Regions from separate parts of the Nesterenkonia aethiopica genome, predicted to be linked through region 1. Evidence: predicted binding sites of a transcription regulator. Region 1 holds the regulator's gene; the other holds the start of a gene.

Evidence for each region. The regulator LexA, encoded in region 1, represses DNA repair genes until DNA is damaged. The targets are predictions, from matches to a motif close to TCGAACANNTGTTCGA.
Region 2: the regulator LexA is predicted to act here: its motif matches at 5,865-5,880, upstream of uvrA (excinuclease ABC subunit UvrA).

What each region holds. Positions count from the first base shown of each region.
Region 1 covers NZ_BAAAVT010000001.1:159,842-170,793, forward strand. The annotation lists gene ABD658_RS00695 (ATP-dependent DNA helicase) at 1-1,450, shown strand, start outside; gene lexA (transcriptional repressor LexA) at 1,592-2,284, opposite strand; gene ABD658_RS00705 (LysM peptidoglycan-binding domain-containing protein) at 2,640-3,035, shown strand; gene ABD658_RS00710 (histidinol-phosphate transaminase) at 3,235-4,380, shown strand; gene hisB (imidazoleglycerol-phosphate dehydratase HisB) at 4,477-5,094, shown strand; gene hisH (imidazole glycerol phosphate synthase subunit HisH) at 5,094-5,732, shown strand; gene priA (bifunctional 1-(5-phosphoribosyl)-5-((5-phosphoribosylamino)methylideneamino)imidazole-4-carboxamide isomerase/phosphoribosylanthranilate isomerase PriA) at 5,810-6,571, shown strand; gene ABD658_RS00730 (SseB family protein) at 6,568-7,479, shown strand; gene ABD658_RS00735 (MarR family winged helix-turn-helix transcriptional regulator) at 7,546-8,064, opposite strand; gene ABD658_RS00740 (PepSY domain-containing protein) at 8,147-8,863, opposite strand; gene ABD658_RS00745 (PepSY domain-containing protein) at 9,084-9,746, opposite strand; gene ABD658_RS00750 (FtsK/SpoIIIE domain-containing protein) at 9,818-10,952, opposite strand, start outside.
Region 2 covers NZ_BAAAVT010000004.1:73,796-84,747, forward strand. The annotation lists partial or broken gene ABD658_RS03750 (TerC/Alx family metal homeostasis membrane protein) at 1-2, shown strand, start outside; gene ABD658_RS03755 (alpha/beta fold hydrolase) at 77-1,474, opposite strand; gene ABD658_RS03760 (DEAD/DEAH box helicase) at 1,675-4,263, opposite strand; gene ABD658_RS03765 (MBL fold metallo-hydrolase) at 4,272-4,934, opposite strand; gene ABD658_RS03770 (HAD hydrolase-like protein) at 4,945-5,814, opposite strand; gene uvrA (excinuclease ABC subunit UvrA) at 6,032-8,908, shown strand; gene ABD658_RS03780 (lysophospholipid acyltransferase family protein) at 9,139-9,828, shown strand; gene uvrC (excinuclease ABC subunit UvrC) at 9,821-10,952, shown strand, end outside.

The DNA of each region.
Region 1 (10,952 bases):
TGCCGTCGACTGCATCGGTCCGCGGAAGTGCCCCATGGCGGCTGAGTGCTTCTCCGAGCTTGCGCGGGAGCAGGCTCAGGAGGCCGACATCGTGGTCACCAACCACGCCATGCTGGCCATCGACGCCTTCGAGGGGCTGCAGGTGCTGCCCGAGCACGACGCGGTGATCATCGATGAGGCCCATGAGCTGGCTGATCGCGTCACCTCGGCGGTCACAGCACAGCTCTCCGTCCAGATGATCCAGACGGCCGCGGCCACGCTGCGGCGTCACACCGCGCTCAGCGGCGAGGACCTGCAGGCGGCGGCCATCGCCGTCGACGCTGCCTTCCACGGCAAGGAGTCGGGGCTGCTGGCACGCGGCCTGGACGCCCAGCAGAGCCAGGCGTTGGAGATCACCCGCAACGCCGCCCGCACCGCGCTGTCTGACAGCAAGCCGTCCGGCGAGGCCGAGGCCGACACCGGACGCTCCACCGCACGGGCACGGGTCCAGGCGGTGCAGGAGACCGCTGAGCGCATGCTGAACTCCCGGGAGACGCCGGACGTCATCTGGCTGACCCGCCCGGGCAGCTTCAGCCCGGGCGTGGGATACCGCGAGGCAGACATCACGGAGCCGCCGATCCTGAACGTCGCACCGACGTCGGTGGCGGGTCGCCTGCGGGAGGGCCTCTTCGGAGAGCGCACGGTGGTGCTCACCTCCGCCACGCTGACCATCGGCGACAGCTTCGACCCGGTGGCGGGGTCACTCGGGCTGGGCGGGGAGAATGCCCCCGCCTGGGACGCCATCGACGTCGGCAGCCCTTTCGACTACCCGAAGCAGGGCGTGCTCTATGTGGCCAAGGACCTCCCCGCGCCGTCCTTGAAGACCGCTGATCGGCAGCGGGACGAGCTCGCCGGGCTCATCGAGGCGTCACGGGGCGCGACGCTGGCCCTGTTCTCCTCGCGCCGCGCCGCTGAAGAGGCCGCCGAGGAGCTGCGGGAACGCCTGGAGGTGCCGATTCTGTGTCAGGGTGACGCCACCATGTCGGCCCTGGTCCGCCAGTTCGCCGAGGATGAAGAGTCCTGTCTGTTCGGGACGATGAGCCTCTGGCAGGGGGTGGACGTCCCGGGCCGATCGTGCCGACTGGTGGCGATCGACCGCATCCCGTTCCCCCGACCCGACGATCCGCTGATGAGCGCCCGCACCCAGGAAGTGGCGCGCAACGGTGGAAACGGCTTCATGCAGGTCGCGGCCACGCACGCCGCCACCCGGCTGGCTCAGGGGGCTGGGCGACTGATCCGCAGCGCCGAGGACCGGGGCGTGCTGGCGATCCTGGACTCTCGCCTGGCCACCGCACGGTACGGCGGCTTCCTGAAGAAGTCCATGCCGGAGTTCTGGCCCACTGTCGACGGAGACGTCGCGCGAGGGGCACTGCGGCGGCTCGCCGGCCAGGGGCTCGATCCGAGCGCCTGACTGGCGTCCTCGTGCGCAGAAGGACACAGAAGGAGGGGCGCCGACCGTACGGTCGGCGCCCCTCCTTCTGTGCGGGCCTGCCGGATGGTCTCCGGGCGGCGCTGGGGGCCGTGAGGGTGCCTGGTCTCGAGGCTGCGTGGCTCAGAGGCTCCGCAGTACGGTGACGACCTTGCCCATAATGGTGGCCTGATCCCCGAGGATCGGCTCATAGCTGCGGTTCTGCGGGAGCAGCCACTGATGCCCGTCGCGCCGCCGGAGAGTCTTCACGGTCGCCTCATCATCGAGCAGGGCGGCGACGATGTCTCCGTTCTCGGCCGTGTGCTGGCGACGCACCACCACCCAGTCGTCCTCGAAGATGCCGGCCTCGATCATCGAGTCGCCGCGTACCTGGAGCATGAACAGCTCACCTTCGCCGGTGAGCTGGCGAGGCAGCGGCATGACGTCCTCGACCTGCTGCTCGGCCAGGATGGGACCACCTGCAGCGATGCGACCGACCACCGGAATGTCGGTCGTCCGGCTGTCCGTCTGCTCGCGGTAGGCGTCGAGATCGACGACCGCACCGTCATCGGAGGCCTGACGTGCCGGGGAAGAGCTCGGGGGAGGGAACGCCGGCTCGTCCGGGACGTCCGCAGCGATGAGGCGGCCTGAGGAATCACGGATGACTTCCATGGCGCGCGGCTTGCCGGGCACCCGACGCAGGTAGCCCATCTGCTGCAGGCGGGCGAGCTGATGCGTCACAGAGGACAGCGAGGCGAGCCCGCAGGCGTCGCCGATCTCACGCATCGACGGGGGGTATCCACGCTCTGCGAGGGCCTCCTGGATGACGTCGACGATGCCGCGCTGCCGGTCGGTGAGCCGGGGCGCGGCGTCCCCCGGTGTCTCCGTCGGCTGGGAATCCTCGGCTGGTCGCTTGTCCACGGCCATCTCTCACGCCTCTCTCCGCAGGGTCTGGTCCCGTCGTCCGCTCGTCATGTCAGAGGGTCCTGGTGGAATCTCCTGCATGGACATCCGGTCGAACATCGCATCCGAAACTCGGTTCGAACATGTGTCTCAGGCTACGGGATCCGGACGGCCGAGACCAGCATATTCGAACGCATGTCTGGTGCCCGGTCGAACATCTGTGCTAGAAATAGAACACATCTTCGAATCCATGCCGAGACGAGATCCCGCACGAGAGAGGTCCTTCCCCATGCGTCACTCGCACACCTCCTTCACCACCTCCGCGGCCGGACAGGCCTACGTCGCCTCTTCCGCCGGTGCACCAGGACGTCTCAACCTCACCCGGCGAGGCCGCCTGGTGATCCTCGGGGTCCCCGCGCTGACGCTGCTCGTCGCCGCCTTGGTGGGCGTGGCGCTCTTGGTGGGCAGCTTCGTCAACATGGCGCAGGCCACCAGCCATGGGGCGCCGGGAGTCGCCGCTGTCGAAGTCACGGTGGCACCCGGGGACACCCTCTGGAGCGTGGCCTCGGGCCTGGGTACCGGGGAGGACACCCAGGTGCTGATCACGCAGATCGCTGAGCTCAATGATCTGACCAGCTCCGAGATCCATCCCGGGCAGACGCTGTACGTTCCGGTGGCGGACTGAGGTCGCGCCCGGTGGACGCGTTCTGCTCCGGCGGAGATCACTCGCGGCTCCGTGGGCGATCAGAGCCGAGCGGGACGGAGCAGGTCGGAGCAGGTCGGAGCAGGACAGTGCGGGTCGGAGCAGGACAGAGATGACGCGGTGGGACGGGAGCGCCGTGACGGCGCCGCAGCGCCACGGCTCCGATGAGTAGGATGGACGCGTGATTCCTCCTCAGAACGGCGTCGGCGGATCCACGTCGACGGCCGGCCTCAGCAGATCAGAGCGCCTGGCGCGCCTGCCGCTCCGCGAGGAGCTGCGCGGCCAGGAGCCCTACGGCGCGCCGCAGCTGCCGGTGTGGGCCATGCTCAACGTCAACGAGACCACCTATGACGTCCCCGCTGATGTCGTGGACGCCATCACCAAGGAAGTCAGGCATGCGGCTCAGACGCTGAATCGATACCCGGATCGGGAGTTCACCCGTCTGCGGGAGAAGCTCGCCGAGTACCTGGCCCATGGGCTGACCGCCGAGCACATCTGGGCGGCCAACGGCTCCAATGAGATCATGCAGCACATCCTGCAGGCCTTCGCCGGTCCGGGTCGCTCCGTGATGGCCTTCCCTCCCACCTATTCGATGTACCCCCTCTATGCGCGAGGCACCTACAGCCGGTACATCGCAGGGACCCGGGGCGAGGACTTCACCCAGGGCGCGGAGGACGTGGCCCGGCAGATCCGAGAGCACCGGCCTGACGTGGTCATCCTCTGCTCGCCGAACAATCCCACGGGCACGGCGCTGGGGCTCGACGTCGTCGAGGCGGCCTACGATGCCGCCGTCGAGGGTGGCACCATGGTGGTCGTCGACGAGGCCTACGGTGAGTTCCGGCAGAGCGGCACTCCGTCCGCGCTGGAGCTCCTGCCCGGGCGTGAACGGCTCATCGTCTCCCGCACCATGTCCAAGGCCTTCGCCCTGGCCGGCGGGAGGCTGGGTTACCTGGCCGCGGCCGAGGAGGTCACCGACGCGCTGCGGCTGGTGCGCCTGCCCTACCACCTGTCGGCGATCACCCAGGCCGCGGCCGAGGCGGCCCTGGATCACAGCGAGGCGCTGATGGCCAATGTGGAGCGGATCAAGACTCAGCGTGACCGCATCGTCGACACGTTGACGCGGTACGGGCTCAGCCCCGCCCCGTCAGACGCGAACTTCGTGTTCTTCGGCGGGCTCGAGGACGAGAAGGCCGCGTGGCAGCATCTGCTGGACGACGGCATCCTCATCCGCGATGTCGGCATCCCCGGCCACCTGCGGGTCACCGCGGGCACCGAGGCGGAGACCACCGCCTTCCTGGAGTCCCTGGCTCGGCATCTCGGCCGCTGAGACTCCGCCCGAGGCCGCTGAACGCCGTGAAGGCCGGTGCGTAGACTGGTCCACGGCGTCATCAGACCCTTCACCCCGTACCCACGAGCAGGAGCCATGGGAGCAGAACTGATCTCGGGCCGCGCGGCCCAGATGGAACGAGTCACTTCCGAGTCCAGCGTGCGCGTGCGCATGGACCTCGATGGAACAGGCACCTCGGAGATCTCCACCACGGTGCCGTTCTTCGACCACATGCTCACCGCTCTGGCGAAGCATTCGCTGATCGATCTGACGGTCGAGTCGACCGGGGACACCCACATCGATGTGCATCACACGGTGGAGGACACCTCGATCGTCCTCGGCGAGGTGCTGCGTACCGCGCTGGGTGACAAGGCCGGCATCCGCCGTTTCGGAGAGGCGACCGTCCCGCTCGACGAGGCCCTGGCGCACGCCGTCGTCGACGTCTCCGGACGTCCCTACCTCGTGCACTCCGGCGAGCCGGAGGGGCAGCAGTATCACCTGATCGGCGGTCACTTCACCGGCTCCATGACGCGCCACGTCTTCGAGGCCATCACCTATCACGCCGGCATCTGCCTGCACATGCGTGTGTTGGCGGGCCGCGACCCGCACCACATCGTCGAGGCCCAGTTCAAAGCCTTCGCCCGTGCGCTGCGCGCCGCCGTCGAATCGGACCCGCGGGTGGAGGGCATCCCCTCCACGAAGGGAGCGCTCTGATGGCCAAGCCCGACGTCGTCGTCCTTGACTACGGCTCCGGCAACGTCCACTCGGCCGTCCGCGCCCTGGAGCGTGCCGGTGCCCAGGTGACTCTGACCCGCGAGACGGTCCGGATCCAGGAGGCCGCCGGCCTGGTGGTTCCCGGGGTCGGAGCCTTCGCCGCTGTGATGGACGCGCTGACGGCGATCGACGGGCCACGCTGGATCGGACGCCGCATCGCCGGAGGCCGACCCGTGCTGGGCATCTGCGTGGGGCACCAGATCCTCTTCGAACGTGGAGTGGAGCACGGCATCGCGGCCGACGGCATGGGGGAGTGGCCTGGTGAGGTGACCGCTCTGCCGGACGACGTCGTGGTGCCGCACATGGGGTGGAACACGGTCCGGGCCCCCGAGGGCACCGTGCTGTTCGACGGCATCGAGGATGAGCGGTTCTACTTCGTGCACTCCTACGCGGTGCAGTCCTGGGACTTCGACCAGACCGTCGAGTCGATGGCTGCGCCGAAGGTGACCTGGTCCCACCACGGCGCGGACTTCATCGCCGCGGTGGAGAACGGCCCCCTGTCGGCCACGCAGTTCCACCCGGAGAAGTCCGGCGACGCCGGCATGCAGCTGCTGAAGAACTGGATCGACAGCCTCTGAGAGCCCGGGCCGGCCGCCATGGCCCCGATCCGCTGACCACCGACCCGACCCTGTCCCAGGAAGAGAGACCCGACCCCATGGCTGAGAACGCCCCCGAGATCGCCACCGTGCCCGCCCTGGAGCTGCTGCCCGCCGTCGACGTCGCCGACGGTCAGGCCGTTCGTCTGGTGCAGGGCGAGGCCGGCTCCGAGACCAGCTACGGCGACCCGCTGGACGCGGCGCTGACCTGGCAGCAGGACGGCGCCGAGTGGATCCACCTGGTGGACCTCGACGCCGCCTTCGGTCGCGGCCACAACCGCGAGGTCCTGGCCCGAGTGGTCCGCGAGCTGGACATCAAGATCGAGCTCTCCGGCGGTATTCGGGACGATGACTCTCTCGACCGCGCTCTGGAGTTCGGGGCGACCCGCGTGAACCTGGGCACCGCCGCACTGGAGGATCCGGAGTGGACCGCCCGGGCGATCGAACGCCACGGAGAGGCCATCGCGGTGGGGCTCGACGTCCGGGGGGAGACGCTCGCGGCCCGCGGCTGGACCAAGGAGGGCGGCAACCTCTGGGAGGTCCTGGAACGACTGGAGGATGCCGGGTGTCCGCGCTACGTGGTCACCGACGTGACCAAGGACGGGACCCTCCGTGGACCGAACACCGCGCTGCTGGCCGAGGTCTGCCGCCGCACCGCCAAGCCCGTGGTGGCCTCCGGCGGGATCTCGTCGCTGGAGGACGTCTCCGCCCTGGCGCAGATGGTCTCCCACGGCGTGGAGGGTGCCATCATGGGCAAGGCCCTCTATGCCGGAAAGTTCACCTTCCCGGAGGCACTGAAGGCGGCCGCCGCGTCGGCATGAGTCACCACGGCGACCACCACGGCGCAGATGCCGCCGACCGTCGGGAGCTTCCGGCCCACATCGCGAACCTGCTGCAGCGGCAGGCCCGCTCGGCGGACGGACGAGCCGCGGACTCGGCGGGCGTCCCCTGGGAGGGGCGGGACCTCTCCGGCGGGGGAAACCCGCTGCACACCTTCGACGGAGACGACGGGCTGATCGCCCCGCAGATCCAGGAGGCCCAGGACCGTCTGCTGGCCGGAGACCTCGATGAGGCAGGCTTCGTCGAGTCCCTGCAGGGTCAGCGCCTCTTCGTGCCGGTGATCGCCACCGTGGCCGAGCACGGTCATGCCCCCTCGGGCGGACCGGCCGGGGACAAGGAGGCGGACATCGCCCTGGTCACGATCACCTCGGCGTCGGGGCGTCCCACCATGCCGGTGTTCAGCTCAGTGGAGTCGATGACCGCCTGGCACGCCGAAGCGCGCCCGGTGGCCGCCGAAGCGGAGCGCGTCATGCTGGCCGCGCTGGCTGAGGGAGCCGAGCTCGTCGTCCTGGATCCAGGGGCGGAGCTCACCTTCGTGGTGCGCAGCCCGGCCGTGGCGGCCTTGGCTCAGGGCCGGCTGTGGACGCCGTCCTACCGCGACCCGCAGGTGGCTGATGCCTTGCAGGACGTGGTGGACCAGTGCCTGGGCGTGGTGCGGCTGGTCGTGGCGCCGGGGAAGGGTGTGGCCACCGCGACGGCCTCCGGAGCGCCCGTGGCCGGCGGCGGCAGCGGGCCCGAGCTGAGCATCGGTGTGGTGCTGGAGCCGGGTGTGGACGCCGTTGATGCCCGCCTGGCGCTGGCCAGCGTGCAGGCCTGCCTGCACGCTGTTCCGGCGCTGCGGGAGAAGGCCGATTCGGTCGAGGTGGTCCTGGCGCGCGACGTCGGGTGATTCACAGACGTCGGCGCTGGGGCGACGGGACGTCTGGCGTCCGGCGCACGGCGCTGCCGCAGGAGTTCAGGCCAGCTCGGTGTCCTGGGCGGTCTGCAGCAGTTTCATGCAGGTGCGCTGCAGGGCGAGGGCCTCGTCGTTGTCGAGCGTCTCATGGAAGATCTGCCGGATGTGCCGGGCGTGGACCTGTGAAGCGTCCCGGAAGACCCGCCGTCCCTCGTCGGTGAGCTGGGCCTTCATGCCGCGCCGATCGCTGGGGTCGGCGCATCGAGTGATGAGCCCCCGGGTCTGCAGCGACTTCGCCTGGTAGGACAGGCGTGACGGCGAGAAGATCATCCGCTCGGCGAGTTCCCCCATGCGCAGCTGGTTGCCCTCCGCCTCGGCGAGGACCAGCAGCAGGTTGTAGTCCGAGAGCCGAAGACCGGTGGCGGCGTGGAGGCCCTTCTCCATCGTCTTGCTGACGATCGCGGAGGTCTCCAGGAACGTGCGCCACGCCTTCGCCTTGGGCGACGTGCCGGTGAGGTCCCGTGCCGGAGGGGCGGCGTCCTGAGGTTCCTGGGCGTCTTCGCCAGCGACGGCGTCCACGCGGCCACCTCCTGCGTCCCCTGATCGTGCGACTGATTCGAGCTCGTCCAGTCTACGGCACCGGGGACTCAGGCGGGTCGGTTCAGTCGTCCACCTGGACCAGGTCGCCGGTGACGACGTCCACAGCGATCTCCTGGCCGTTGTCGAGTTCGATCTCCCAGACGACGGTGCCCGACTCGGAGTCGAGCTGCGCCTCGTCGACGAAGGCGCCGGAGGGGTCGCCGACCCGGTCTTCGACGATCCGGAAAGCCTCGGCGATATCGATCTCGGTCGAGTCGATCTCTCGCAGGTCGTCGCTGTCCGGGGCGTCGTCGTCCTCGGTGTAGACGATCTCCAGACTGGACTTGTCGGTGTGCACCTCTCGCTCGATGCCGTCCACGAGCACGTGCCACTCATAGCGGCCGTCATCGGACTCCACCTCGAAGACCACACCCTCCGGGTACTCGGCCTGGACCGTCTCCAGACCCCCGTACAGCGGGTGATCGTCGGAGTCCGCGGGCGAGGTCTCCGCGGCGGCGTCCGTCGCGGTGTCATCGCTCGGGTCCGTGCCTTCACCCTCGGCTGAGGCGTCGTCCTCCGGGCGTGAAGTCTCGGAGCCGCCTGTATCGGCCGAGCCGTCCTCCGACGCGGCCGCGTCGTCGTGAGCCGCGTCGTCGGCGCTGATCGTCACCGCGGTGCTGGGCTCCCCGTCAGCGGAGGTGTCGAGCGTGTCATCAAGGCCGCAGGAGGTCAGTGCCAGGGAAGCCAGAGCTGTGACCGACAGGGCGGTGGCGGTGGGGCGGGACAGGGTTCGGGTCATGGTGTTCTCCTTCAAGGAGCCGGCCCGCGCGGTGCTCGGGGCCGACAGGATGTTGTCGTGCTGCATGACCATCATTCTCAGAACCCCAGATGAGAAGGCCATGAGAGATCGGTGAGATCTCGATGAGAACCGACTCGTGGAGAGCCGAGCCGGCGGCGCGGCAGGCGGCGACGCGGCAGCCGGCGACGCGGCAGCCGGCGACGCCGTAGCCGGAGGATCCTCAGTCGGACTCGTCATCGTCGAGCGTGTCAGGATCCCCGCCGATGTTGTTGTCCTCCACCGGGTTGTCCCCGACCGGCACGATGGCGCTGTTGCGGGCGTCGATGATCACCGTGTTCTCCGAGGCGGCGCCCTCGATGGTGACGTTCCACACCAGCAGGTCATCGTCGCGGGTCTCCAGCTCGGCGGCAAGGATCACCCCGGTGGACTCCGTCTGGGCGATCTGCAGGGCGCGCAGCAGCGGGACCTGGACCTCTTCCGCCGCCTCCTGCATCCAGTCCTCGGCCTCACCGGAGTCCCGGCTGTCCACCTCGGAGGCGCCCTCCTGGTCGACCACGACGGTCTGCAGGTCCTGGCCGTCCACCAGCAGCTGTACCTCCATCCCGGCTTCCTCGTCGGTCTCCTTGTCGAAACCGACGGCCATGCCGCCGTCTTCGCCGAGCGCCGTATTGACCGCCCGCAGCGCGACATCGGTGGACAGGTCGACGTCGTCGGCGTCGTAAGGGTTCTCCGCCGACGGTTCGTTCGACGGTGTGGGCGCCTCGCCCTCGGTGTCCTCGGGTGCGGCGGCGTCCTCGTCGATGGGGGAGCCGCACCCGGCCAGAAGACTCGCCGAGACGGCGATCGCGACCAGTGCTGCAGAGCTGCGGGAAGAACTGAACATGACTCCATCCTTATCGTGGAGACCTCCATGGTCCCTGGATGTTCCCTCCAGGAGCAGAGCTGCGCCGACGATCATCCGGGGAGGGCCCACTGGATCATGCGGGGCCCCTCCGCTCCCAGCTGCACCGCCCGTCCGGGGATGGGCCGATCCAGCACCGGCACGCTCGTGGCGAAGAAGTCTCCCTGAGACCGATGCGTCGGGCTGAGCAGGATGTTCCCGGGGGCCGACCGGGCATGATGCGACCACGGTATCTGCGAGTACAGAGACCCGCTCGGCTGTGCGGCGCCGACCACCTGGATCCCGGACTGGATCCAGCGATCGACGCTGCGATGCCGCTGAACATCGAGCTGGTCTGCATCGTCCAGCAGCACGGTCGTGGTCTCCGGCTCCTCAGTCCAGGTTCCTTGCGGAGAGAGCAGCGTCGCGTCCGGCAGCACCTGGCGCAGGACCTCCAGGCACGTCGACCGACCGGTGCCCGGGGCTCCGAGGATCAGCGTGGCGGGACCCCGCCTCCAGAGGACCGGGGCCTGGGTGAACTGAGCGACGCCGATCACCGGATCCCCGGGTGCGTCGGGAGACCGGTGCTCCTGAGCTGAGGACAGCAGATCGTGGAGGCGGACCTTCTGGGGCAGCGGCCGGACAGAGACGCTCGGCGTGTCGACGGCGCCAGGGGCCCCCTCATCGGCGGGATCCGTCTCCGCAGAGATGGGTGAGGACGCCAACTGGACCTCCACGCCGGGGGAAGGGTGCCCGGGACTGATCAGCACCCCGCGGCCGGGGAGAGGGTCCACCGGACGCAGACGGGGCCAGAGCATCTGGGTGTCCTGCGAGACGCCGTGCGGCAGGTAGATCCGGCGGGGCAGCCGTGAGCCCACCCGTCCGCTCGCCAGCTCGCGCCCCCCGGAGAGCAGCACGGAGATCCCGACGTCGGCACCGTCGCTGATCAGCGTCCCCAGCAGGTGTTCCAGCATGCCCCCGCTGGGGCCCTGAAGGGACTGATGCCACTGAGGGTAGCCGCTGACCAGCACGACGATCTCGGGGACCTCGGTGGTGCGGAGGGACGGGTCGGTGCGCCGGGAGGTGAGCTCGTCGACCAGCAGCTGCAGCAGGTGGACGACCTCCGGCATGTCCTCGTCCGTCAGCAGGCTCGCCACGCGGGCGTCCGCGGCGAAGGTCTGCAGCGAGCGGTCGCCGTCAAGGAGGTGG
Region 2 (10,952 bases), on a different contig from region 1:
GGCGCGAGGACGAGGAGCACGCCGCGCAGAGCTCATGAGGGAGGCGTCCCCTGAGCGGAGCTGCCCGACGATCGTCTCATGTGGAGTACCGCGCTGACGGCGCCTGAGCCTCCTCGGCGGCGTCAGCCCGGCCGTCCCGGGCGCCTGCTGAGGCGTCAGTGCGGTGCAGCAGCTCCCGCAGGATCCTCGCTCCATTGTCGTGCAGACCGTCGTGGTGGAACTCATCGGTCTCCCAGACGCTGAGCCCGCGGACTCGGGAGGCGGTCTCCAGGGAGAGCTCGCGGGCCACATAGACGTCGTCGGTATAGACGGCGGCCGCCGTGGGGACCTCGTTCCGTGCCAGCTGATCCAGGTCGTAGAGAGGCTCCCAGTCGTCGACGTCGGCCAGTCGGTCTGCGGCCTCCGCCAGGGGTGCCAGCGCGGGGTCCAGCGCCAGGTGGTGGCGCAGGATCATCTCTCCGGTGAGCATCGGGGAGGTCCCGGTCGGGCAGAACTCGGGGTGGTCTTCGAGCACGCGCTCAGCCGCCCAGCCGGTGTCGCCGCGGCCGTCCGTCATCTCGGCGGGCTGACCGTAGATCGATTCGTGCATCACCGCATACATGGGGGCCGCTGCGAAGGAGATCTGCTGGTGGACTGCGTGCAGGAACGTGTCGGACAGCGCGTCGGTCCCCGGCGCGACGAAGGCCTCCTCGAGCAGGTAGTGCAGAGAGTCGGCCCGCGTGTTCCCACCCAGCAGCATGCCCACCGACTGCAGACGGGGGACCGTCAGCGGGGAGCCGTCCGGCAGGAGCACCTCGTGGCGGCGGAGGTGATCGACGATCTCGTCCAGCCTGTCGCGGTCCTCGGGGAACCGGGCGAAGTGCTCCCGGTTCCGGGCCGCCATCTTCGCGTAGGTGGCTTGGTACACCCGGTCGGCGTGGCCCGTCAGAGGAGGAAGGCCGCCCGTGATGAGCGCCCTGTCCAGTGAGTCGGGGAAGAGGGACAGATAGGTCAGGGTGCAGAACCCGCCGAAGCTCTGCCCCAGCACGCTCCAGCTCTGCAGGCCCAGGTGCCGACGGAAGGCCTCGGCGTCGTGGACGATGGCGTCAGCCCGGAAGCGTCGCAGATAGGCGGCCTGCTCCGCTGCGCGGCCCCTGCGGAGCACCGAATGGCGGGTCAGCGGGGTGGACAGGCCGGTGCCTCGCTGGTCCAGCATCAGGATGCGGAAGCGGCTGCCGGCCTCCTGCATCCACGCCGGGGTCCGCGCCGGACGGGTGCCCTTGCCGCCGGGCCCGCCCTGCAGAAACAGCAGCCAGGGCATCCGGGCCACGTGGTCCTCACCACGGGCGGCGGCCTCCGGCGTGACGAACTCACGGGCGAACAGGTCGAGGCCTTCACCGTCGGGGGCCGCGTGGTCCAGGGGGACCCGCAGCCGGTGCTCCGTCAGGCGGGTGCCGTCGAGGAGGGTGCGGACAGGGGAAGACGTCGAGGTCATGCTGTCTCTCTCTGCTGGCCGGTCCCGCTCTGTCGGCTGGCCGGGCGTGCGTCGTCGTGGGGCTCCTCAGCGGTGCTCTGCCGCTGAGGTGGGACGATGGGAGCTGACTCGGGCGAGGTGGTCAGCTCCCACCGCGGATCAAGTGTGGCACACGGCACAGCCGGAGGTCATCCCGCCGGACTGGTGGGCTGCGACGACGGTCAGGCTGCCGGCTCGTGGTGGACCTCGCCGACGTGATCGACCAGCACCACCGGGGCGCCGACCTCGTCGGAGGAGGCCAGATCGATCCAGGCGTGGATCGCCCAGTCGTGATTGCCGTCGGCGTCGTCGAGGACCTGCACCGCCCGCCAGAAGCCCGGACGGCCCTCCGGCGACTCATCGATGCGGATGAGCGCCGGGCCGCGGGAGGAAGCATCGGTGAACACATCGTCGTAGACGTCGAAGAACGTGTCCATGGCCTTCCCCCACCGTTCGGCGTCCCACCCGGCGTCACCGTCCAGCTGCTCGAGCTGCTGCTCCTTCTCCTGGGCGAAGAGCTCGGCCCGCAGGAACATCGCGTTGCGCACCATCACGCGGAAGGCCCGCACATTGTGGGTCACGCCCTCCGGTTCTGCCGGCGCCTCGGTACTGAGCTCGAGATCCTCCGCCGTGGAGTCCTCGGCCCCGGAGGCCAGCCGCTCCCACTCCTCGAGCAGCGAGTTGTCGGTCTGGCGGATCATCTCGCCGAGCCACTCGACCAGATCCTCCAGCGTCTCGGTCACCTTCTGCTGCGGCACGGTCTGGCGCAGCGCCTTGTAGGCGTCGGTGAGATACCGCAGCAGCACTCCCTCCGAGCGGGTGAGCTGATAGTGGTTGACCATGTCGACGAAGCCGAAGGCCCGCTCGACCATGTCCCGCACGACCGCCTTGGGCGCCAGCTCATGGTCGCCCACCCAGGGCGCCGAGGTCCGATACACCTCGAACTGCTGGGTCAGCAGCTCGCCCAGCGGCTGGGGATGGGTCATCTCATCGAGGATGCGCATCCGTTCCACATAGTCCACACCCTCGGCCTTCAGCTCACCGATCTTCTCGGACTTGAGCTTCTTCACCTGGGCGCCGGTCACCTGGTACGGAGTCTCCAGGATCGCCTCGATCACGGAGATGACGTCCAGGGCGTAGGTCTCCGACTCCGGGTCCAGGAGCTCCAGCGCGGCGACGGCGAAGGGGGCCAGCGGCTGGTTCAGCGCGAAGTCGTCCTGCAGGTCGAGCGTCAGGTCCACTGTGCGCCCGTCCTCGTCGGGAGCCTCCAGTCGCTCCAGCACGCCAGCGGTGAGCAGCTCCCGCAGGATCTGCAGCGCCCGCCGCTGGAGGATCGCCTGCCGGGCCGGGGTCTCGTCGGAGCCGCGGATGAGCCGACGCATGGCCAGGATCGGGTCCTCAGGGCGTTGCAGGAGCTGCAGCACCATCGCATAGCTGATCTGCATGCGTGAGACCATCGGCTCCGGCGTCGCCTCCACGAGTCGGTCGAAGGACTTCTCCGACCAGGAGACGAAGCCGTCGGGCGGCTTCTTCTTCCCCGTGGAGCGGACCGCCTGGGCGACCTTCTTCTCGTCGTCCCCGTGCTTGGCCCGCGCCTTGCGCAGCGCCTGCTCGTTCTCGATGACATGCTCGGGGGCCTGCACGACCACCCGGCCCTCGGTGTCGAAGCCGGCGCGCCCCGCCCGTCCGGCGATCTGGTGGAACTCACGGGCGTTGAGCTGGCGCGTCCGCTCGCCGTCGTACTTGCTCAGGGCGGTGAGCACTACGGTGCGGATGGGCACGTTGATGCCGACGCCGAGGGTGTCGGTGCCGCAGATGACCTTCAGCAGCCCGTCCTGGGCGAGCTGCTCCACGAGGCGCCGGTACTTGGGGAGCATCCCGGCATGGTGGACGCCGATGCCGGACCGCAGCAGCCGATTGAGCACCTTGCCGTACCCCTTGGCGAAGCGGAAGGTCTCCAGACGCTGCCGGATGCGCTCCCGGTCCTCCTTGCCGGCCACGTTCAGCGAGGCGAGCCCGGCGGCACGTTCCGCGGCCTCGCGCTGGGAGAAGTGCACCACGTAGACCGGCGCCTGTCCGTCGGCGACGAGGTCCTCGAGCTTGTGCTGCAGCGGCGTGGTGGAGTACTCGAAGTGCAGCGGCACCGGACGCTGGACCGAGGAGACGGTGACGACGTCTCGGCCGGTCCGCTCGGCGATGCGGCGCTCGAAGCGGCTGGTGTCGCCCAGGGTGGCGGACATCAGCAGGAACTGGGCCTGGGGAAGCTCCAGCAGGGGCACCTGCCAGGCCCATCCGCGCTGGGGGTCCGCATAGAAGTGGAACTCGTCCATGATGACGGGCCCGACGTCGGCCTCCGTGCCGTCGCGCAGAGCTTCGTTGGCCAGGATCTCCGCCGTGCAGCAGATGATCGGGGCGTGGGCGTTGACCGCCGAGTCTCCGGTCACCATCCCGACGTTCTCCGCGCCGAAGATCTCCACGAGCGCGAAGAACTTCTCGGAGACGAGCGCCTTGATCGGAGCGGTGTAGACGCTGCGTTCGCCGCGGCACAGGGCGAAGAAGTGGGCGGCCGTGGCCACCAGGGACTTCCCGGAGCCGGTCGGGGTGGCCATGATGACGTGCCGCCGGTCCGCGAGCTCCAGGACAGCGTCCTCCTGGGCGGGGTAGAGGGTGATCCCACGCTGGGCGGTCCATCCGGTGAAGGCCTCGACGAGGCTCTCGGGGTCGGGGACGCCGTCCGCAGCGGGGGCAGGACGCAGGGAGTCGAGTCGCAGGGCCGCCACTACCAGCCGCGCTCCCGCCACGCGGCGAGCTCGGGCCGTTCCGCGCCCAGCGTCGTGGGGTCGCCATGTCCGGGGTGGATGACGGTGTCGTCCGGGAAGGCCGCGAAGAGCCGCGCCTCGACGTCGTCGATCAGCGTGCGGAAGTCCTCTGCGCTCCAGGTCTTTCCGACGCCGCCGGGGAACAGCGAGTCTCCGGTGAAGATGTGGGTGGGGCCGTCTTCGACGGGGTACACGAAGGCCACCGAGCCAGGGGTGTGGCCGCGCAGCTGGATGACGTCCAGCGCGATGCCGTCATACTGCACCAGGTCGCCGTGGTCGACCCGACGGTCGATCCGCACGCCTTCGGCCTCCTCGATCGCACCGGCGTCGTCCTGTCCCGCGACCGTCTCCACGTCGGCGGCGAGCTCGGGCAGCGCGCGGATGTGGTCCCAGTGACGATGCGTGGTGAGCACGGCGCGCAGCTGCGGCGCGCAGGGGGTGTCGACGGCGGCTTCGGCCAGCATCGCGCGGATCGCCGGGACGTCGTCGGCGGCGTCGATGAGCACCTGGACCCCGGACTTCTTCGCGGTGAGCAGGTAGACGTTGTTGCTCATCTCGGAGACCGCGACGCGGCGGACGGTGATCGCCGGAAGGTCATGGATCAGAGAGCTGTCGGTGGCCATGGGTGACAGTCTATGGTCTGCTGTCGATCAGACGCCATGGCGATGCCGAGCCCTCGGCCGGATCCTCGGCTGCGCTGTGGGTCGAGTCCTGAGTCGGGCTGGGGGCCGGCCTCGCTGCGCTGTCCCCGAGCGGCACATCGAGAAGGTGCTCGAGTGCATCTCGGAGCCCCTGCGCGTCGTCGACCACGACGTCGGCGCCGGCCTGTTCGAGCTCCCCGGCCGGGGCGCTGCCCCACCGCACGCCGACACAGGGGATCCCATGGGCCTGGGCGCCCTCGACGTCGAAGATCCGATCCCCGACCATCGCCGCTCGGGGCCGAGAGGGGCCGCCGCTCGGATCGCGGTCCGAGGCGCGGGCCACGTCCCTCAGCGCGGCCGCGAGGATCGGCGCCTTGCCGGCATGGGGCACGGTCTCGTCCGGATCCGAGCCTGCGACGACGTCGACGGCGCCCGCCAGGCCCTGGACCTCGAGCAGTCGCTCCGCCAGCGGCTGCGGCTTCGAGGTGGCCACCGCCAGGGCGACGCCTGCCTCCCGCAGGTCGGCCAGGAGCTGCCGGAGTCCGGGGTAGACCTTGGAGGCCGCCATGCCGTGGGCGAGGTAGCCGGCTCGATAGTGCGCCACGAGGCCCGGCAGCATCTCGGTGGTCACGCCCGGCAGGGACAGCAGGCTGGCGGCGAGCGGCGGGCCGACCATGCCCTCCAGCGTGGGCTGGTCGGGCACGTCGATCCCGTGCGCGGCCAGGGCCGCGGCGATGCCGCCGGTGATCGAACCGGCGGGGTCCACGAGGGTGCCGTCAAGGTCGAAGAGGACGAGGGGAGCGCCGTCGTCTGCGGAGGGCTCGTCGTTCTGCAGGGCGGGGGAGGTGGGGCGGGTCGTCACGCCTCCATCCTGCCATCCGGGTCCGTGCGGCCGGCGAACGGCCCGGGTGATCGAATATTTGTTCGATCGAAGGTGCGGGCATACACTGGTGCGCGTGTCTGAGCCAGTTGCCGCGATCGACGGCGCCGTGATCGAATCCGTCGACGACTACTACAGCCGGGGTGCGCGCCGGAAGTCCGGCGCCAACGGCACCGTCGGTCGCGCCGAGGCGGACCGCATCGTCGTCCAGGGGGCCCGGGAGCACAACCTGCACGACGTGGCCGTGGAGCTTCCGCGCAACGCCTTCATCGTCTTCACCGGCCTCTCCGGCTCGGGGAAGTCCTCCTTGGCGTTCGACACCATCTTCGCCGAGGGGCAGCGGCGGTACGTCGAGTCGCTCTCGGCGTACGCGCGCATGTTCCTCGGACGGGTGGACAAGCCCGACGTCGACTTCATCGAGGGGCTGTCGCCGGCGGTCTCCATCGATCAGAAGTCGACCTCGCGGAACCCGCGGTCGACGGTCGGAACCGTCACCGAGATCCATGACTATCTGCGTCTGCTCTGGGCCCGCATCGGCGTTCCGCACTGCCCCGTGTGTGGAGAGCGGATCGAGCGGCAGACCCCTCAGCAGATCGTGGACCAGATCCTGGACCTGCCGGTGGGAGCCCGCTTCCAGGTCCTGGCGCCGGTCGTGCGCGGGCGCAAGGGCGAGTTCAAGGACCTCTTCCGAGACCTGGCCGGACAGGGCTTCGCCCGGGCCGTGGTGGACGGCGAGCAGATCCAGCTCAACGACCCACCGGTGCTCGAGAAGCAGATCAAGCACCACATCGACGTGGTCATCGACCGCCTGGTCATCCGGGAGGGCATGCGCCAGCGGCTCACCGATTCGATCGAGACTGCTCTGCGTCTGGCAGAAGGACGAGTGGTGATCGACCTGGTCGACCTGGCGGAGGACGGCTCGCCGGAGAACCCCGAGAAGGTGCCGGACGGCCTCGAAGGCCCCAAGCTGCGCAGCTTCTCCGAGAACCTGGCCTGCCCCAATGAGCATCCGCTGTCGATCGATGAGATCGAGCCGCGTTCCTTCTCCTTCAACTCGCCCTTCGGCGCCTGCCAGACCTGCTCGGGCATCGGCTCGCGGCTCGAGGTGGACGAGGAGCTGGTCATTCCGGACGACACGCTCTCCCTGGCCGACGGAGCGATCGCCCCCTGGAACCGGGGGAAGGCCTCCAGTGAGTACTGGCTGCGGCTCATCCGCGCGCTGGCCGAAGACCTCGACTTCTCCCTGGACGTCCCCTGGCGAGAGCTTCCCAAGAAGGCCCGGAAGGCGTTGCTGCACGGGCGGAACCACAAGGTGGTCGTCCAGTATCGGAATCGCTTCGGCCGGGAGCGGAAGTACTCCACTGGTTTCGAAGGCGTGCTCTCCTACATCCATCGCAAGTATGAGGAGACGGAGTCGGACAACGCCCGGGACCATTACGAGCAGTACATGCGTCAGGTTGCGTGTCCGGACTGCGACGGGCAGCGCCTGAATCCCGCCTCACTGTCCGTCCTGATCGAGGGTCGGTCCATCGCCGAGGTCTCCCGCAGCCCGCTGGACGAGATCGTGGCGTTCTTCTCGGGTCTGAGTCTCTCCGCCAGAGATGCGACCATCGCCGAGCAGGTGCTCAAGGAGATCCTGGCGCGGCTGAACTTCCTGCTGGACGTGGGCCTGGGATACCTGAACCTGGAGCGGGCGGCCGGCACGCTCTCCGGCGGCGAGGCGCAGCGTATCCGGCTGGCCACGCAGATCGGCTCCGGGCTGGTGGGTGTGCTCTATGTGCTCGACGAGCCCTCGATCGGTCTGCACCAGCGCGACAACACCCGACTCATCCAGACGCTCACGCGTCTCAGGGACCTGGGCAACACCCTGATCGTCGTGGAGCATGACGAGGACACCATCGGCGAGGCCGACTGGGTCGTCGACATCGGTCCGGGAGCCGGAGAGCGCGGCGGACGGATCGTGCACTCCGGATCCGTGGAGGGCCTCAAGGCCAATGAGGAGTCCATCACCGGCGACTATCTGGCCGGTCGGCGCGCGATCGCCGTGCCGCCGTCGCGGCGCCCCGTGGACCCCCAGCGCAGGCTGCGCATCGTCGACGCCCATGAGAACAACCTCGCCGACGTCAGCGTGGACATCCCGCTGGGCGTCTTCCTGGCCGTCACCGGAGTCTCGGGCTCCGGGAAGTCCACCCTGATCAACGAGATCCTCTACAAGTCGCTGGCCAACAGGCTCAACAACGCCCGGCAGGTGCCGGGGCGGCACCGTCGCATCGACGGAGTGGACCATCTCGACAAGGTCATCCACGTCGACCAGAGCCCCATCGGCCGCACCCCGCGGTCCAACCCGGCCACCTACACCGGCGTCTTCGACCACATCCGGAAGCTGTTCGCCGAGACGCAGGAGTCCAAGACCCGCGGATACCAGCCGGGACGGTTCTCCTTCAACATCAAGGGGGGCCGCTGCGAGGCCTGCTCCGGCGACGGCACCCTGAAGATCGAGATGAACTTCCTGCCGGACGTCTACGTGCCGTGTGAGGTCTGCCAAGGGGCGCGGTACAACCGCGAGACGCTCGAGGTGCACTACAAGGGGAAGAACATCGCCGAGGTCCTCGACATGCCGATCGAGGAGGCCGCAGAGTTCTTCTCCGCGTTCGCGCCCATCGCCCGGCACCTCACCACGCTGGTGGACGTGGGCCTCGGGTACGTGCGCCTGGGTCAGGCCGCGACCACGCTCTCCGGCGGTGAGGCCCAGCGAGTGAAGCTCGCCTCGGAGCTCCAGAAGAGGTCCAAGGGCCGCAGCATCTACGTCCTGGACGAGCCCACCACTGGCCTGCACTTCGAGGACATCCGCAAGCTGCTCGGCGTCCTGCAGAGCCTGGTGGACAAGGGCAACACCGTGGTGACCATCGAGCACAACCTGGACGTCATCAAGTCTGCCGACTGGATCATCGACCTCGGGCCAGAAGGGGGCACAGGCGGCGGAAGGATCGTCGCGGAGGGGACTCCCGAGGCCGTCGCCGCGCAGGCGGACCACACCGGTTCGCACACGGGTCGCTTCCTGGGGCATCTGCTCTGATCGACCCCGTCCTGCGGGCGGACGGCGCCCGGGCGACGCCCGGGCGGAGGGTGGCGGCGGCACAGCAGCCGCTCCCGCCCGATGACCTGCGCGCAGGGCCGAGGCGGTGGCCGTGACGGGTCTCGCACCGGGTACACTGAACCGCGGCCCAGCACAGACGGCGCCCTGCGCCCGGCGACTCGAAGGATCAGCACGTGAGCACAGACCCCACCGCGCCCGCCCCGAAGCGCGTGGTCACCCACGATGCGATCCGCAAGGCGTTCTCCGCCTACGTGAAGCTCACCTGTCGCCCCACGATCACCGGGCTGGAGAAGGTCCCGGCAGAGGGGGGCTTCGTCGTCGCCAGCAATCACCTGTCGTTCCTGGACTCGGTGCTGATCCAGGCGATCTTCCCGCGGCCCGTGAGCTTCTTCGCCAAGGCTGAGTACTTCACGCAGCCCGGGATCAAGGGACGGGCCATGAAGATCTTCTTCGAGTCGGTCGGGTCCGTGCCGGTGGAGCGGCAGAAGAAGTCGGCGAGCGTGGAGGCGCTGCACCAGCTGGGAGACATCGCCGCCTCGGGCCACGGCGTCGGGATCTACCCGGAGGGCACCCGCAGCCGGGACGGGCGACTTTATCGCGGCAAGAACGGAGTGGGCTGGCTCGCGCTGGCCACCGGACTGCCGGTGGTGCCGGTGGGACTGAAGGGGACCGAGAACCTCCAGGCGCCGGACTCCAACCGCGTGCGTTCGGCGGCGTTCGAGATGCATGTGGGCGACCCGCTGCACTTCGAGCACATCGGCCAGCGCCATCCGCTGCCGGTGCGTCGGGAGGCGACGGCACGCGTCATGGATGCCATCGCCGCGCTGACCGGGCAGGAGCGCGTCGACACGTACAACAGCCCGCCGGCGGACAGGGACGACGCCGACGCCGATGGCTGATCCCGCCTCCTACCGACCCCGGCCGGGAGAGATCCCGACCTCGCCGGGCGTCTACCGCTTCATCGACCCGCACGGTCGGGTGATCTACGTCGGCAAGGCCAAGAACCTGCGGGCCCGCCTCAACTCCTACTTCGCCCGCCCTGAGGGGCTTCACCCCAAGACCTACGCCATGGTGCACACCGCCTCCCAGGTCGAGTGGACGGTGGTCGGTTCCGAGCTGGAGGCGATCCAGCTGGAGTACACCTGGATCAAGCAGCACACGCCGCGCTTCAACATCATGTATCGGGACGACAAGTCCTACCCGTACCTCGCCGTCACCATGAACGAGAAGTTCCCCCGCGTGCAGGTCATGCGGGGCGACCGGCGCCCCGGCGTCAAGTACTTCGGGCCCTTCCACCCGGCCAAGGCGATCCGCGAGACCGTGGACACCATGCTGCGCGTCTTTCCGGTGCGCAGCTGCTCCGCCGGGGTCTTCCGTCGTGCCGAGGCGTCGGGCCGCCCCTGCCTGCTGGGCTACATCGACAAATGCTCCGCTCCCTGCGTGGGACGGATCAGTCCGGAGGACCACCGCCGGCTCGCCGAGGAGTTCTGCGAGGTCATGGCCGGGCGTCCCGGCCCGCACATGCGCCGCATCGAGACCGAGATGAAGGAAGCCGTCGCGGAGCTCCGCTACGAGGACGCCGCCCGGCATCGGGACGATCTCGAGGCTCTGCGACGGGTCTTCGAACGCAATGCGGTCGTGCTGTCAGAGGAGACCGAGGCGGACATCTTCGCCTTCGCGGAGGACGAGCTCGAGGCGGCCGTGCAGGTCTTCCATGTGCGGCAGGGACGGATCCGCGGGCAGCGCGGGTGGGTCGTGGAGAAGGTCGAGGAGACTGACGCCGCCGGCCTGGTGGAGCAGCTCCTGCTGCAGGTCTACGGGTCCATGGAGGACGCCGAGCGGATCCCGCGGGAGGTGCTCGTCCCGGAGCTGCCCGAGGATGCGGAGCAGCTCGGCGCCTGGCTGCGGCAGCGTCGCGGAGCCGCCGTCGACCTGCGCGTGCCGCGGCGTGGTGACAAGGCCGCTCTGCTCGGCACGGTCCGAGAGAACGCGCAGCAGGCTCTGATGCTGCACAAGGCCCGGC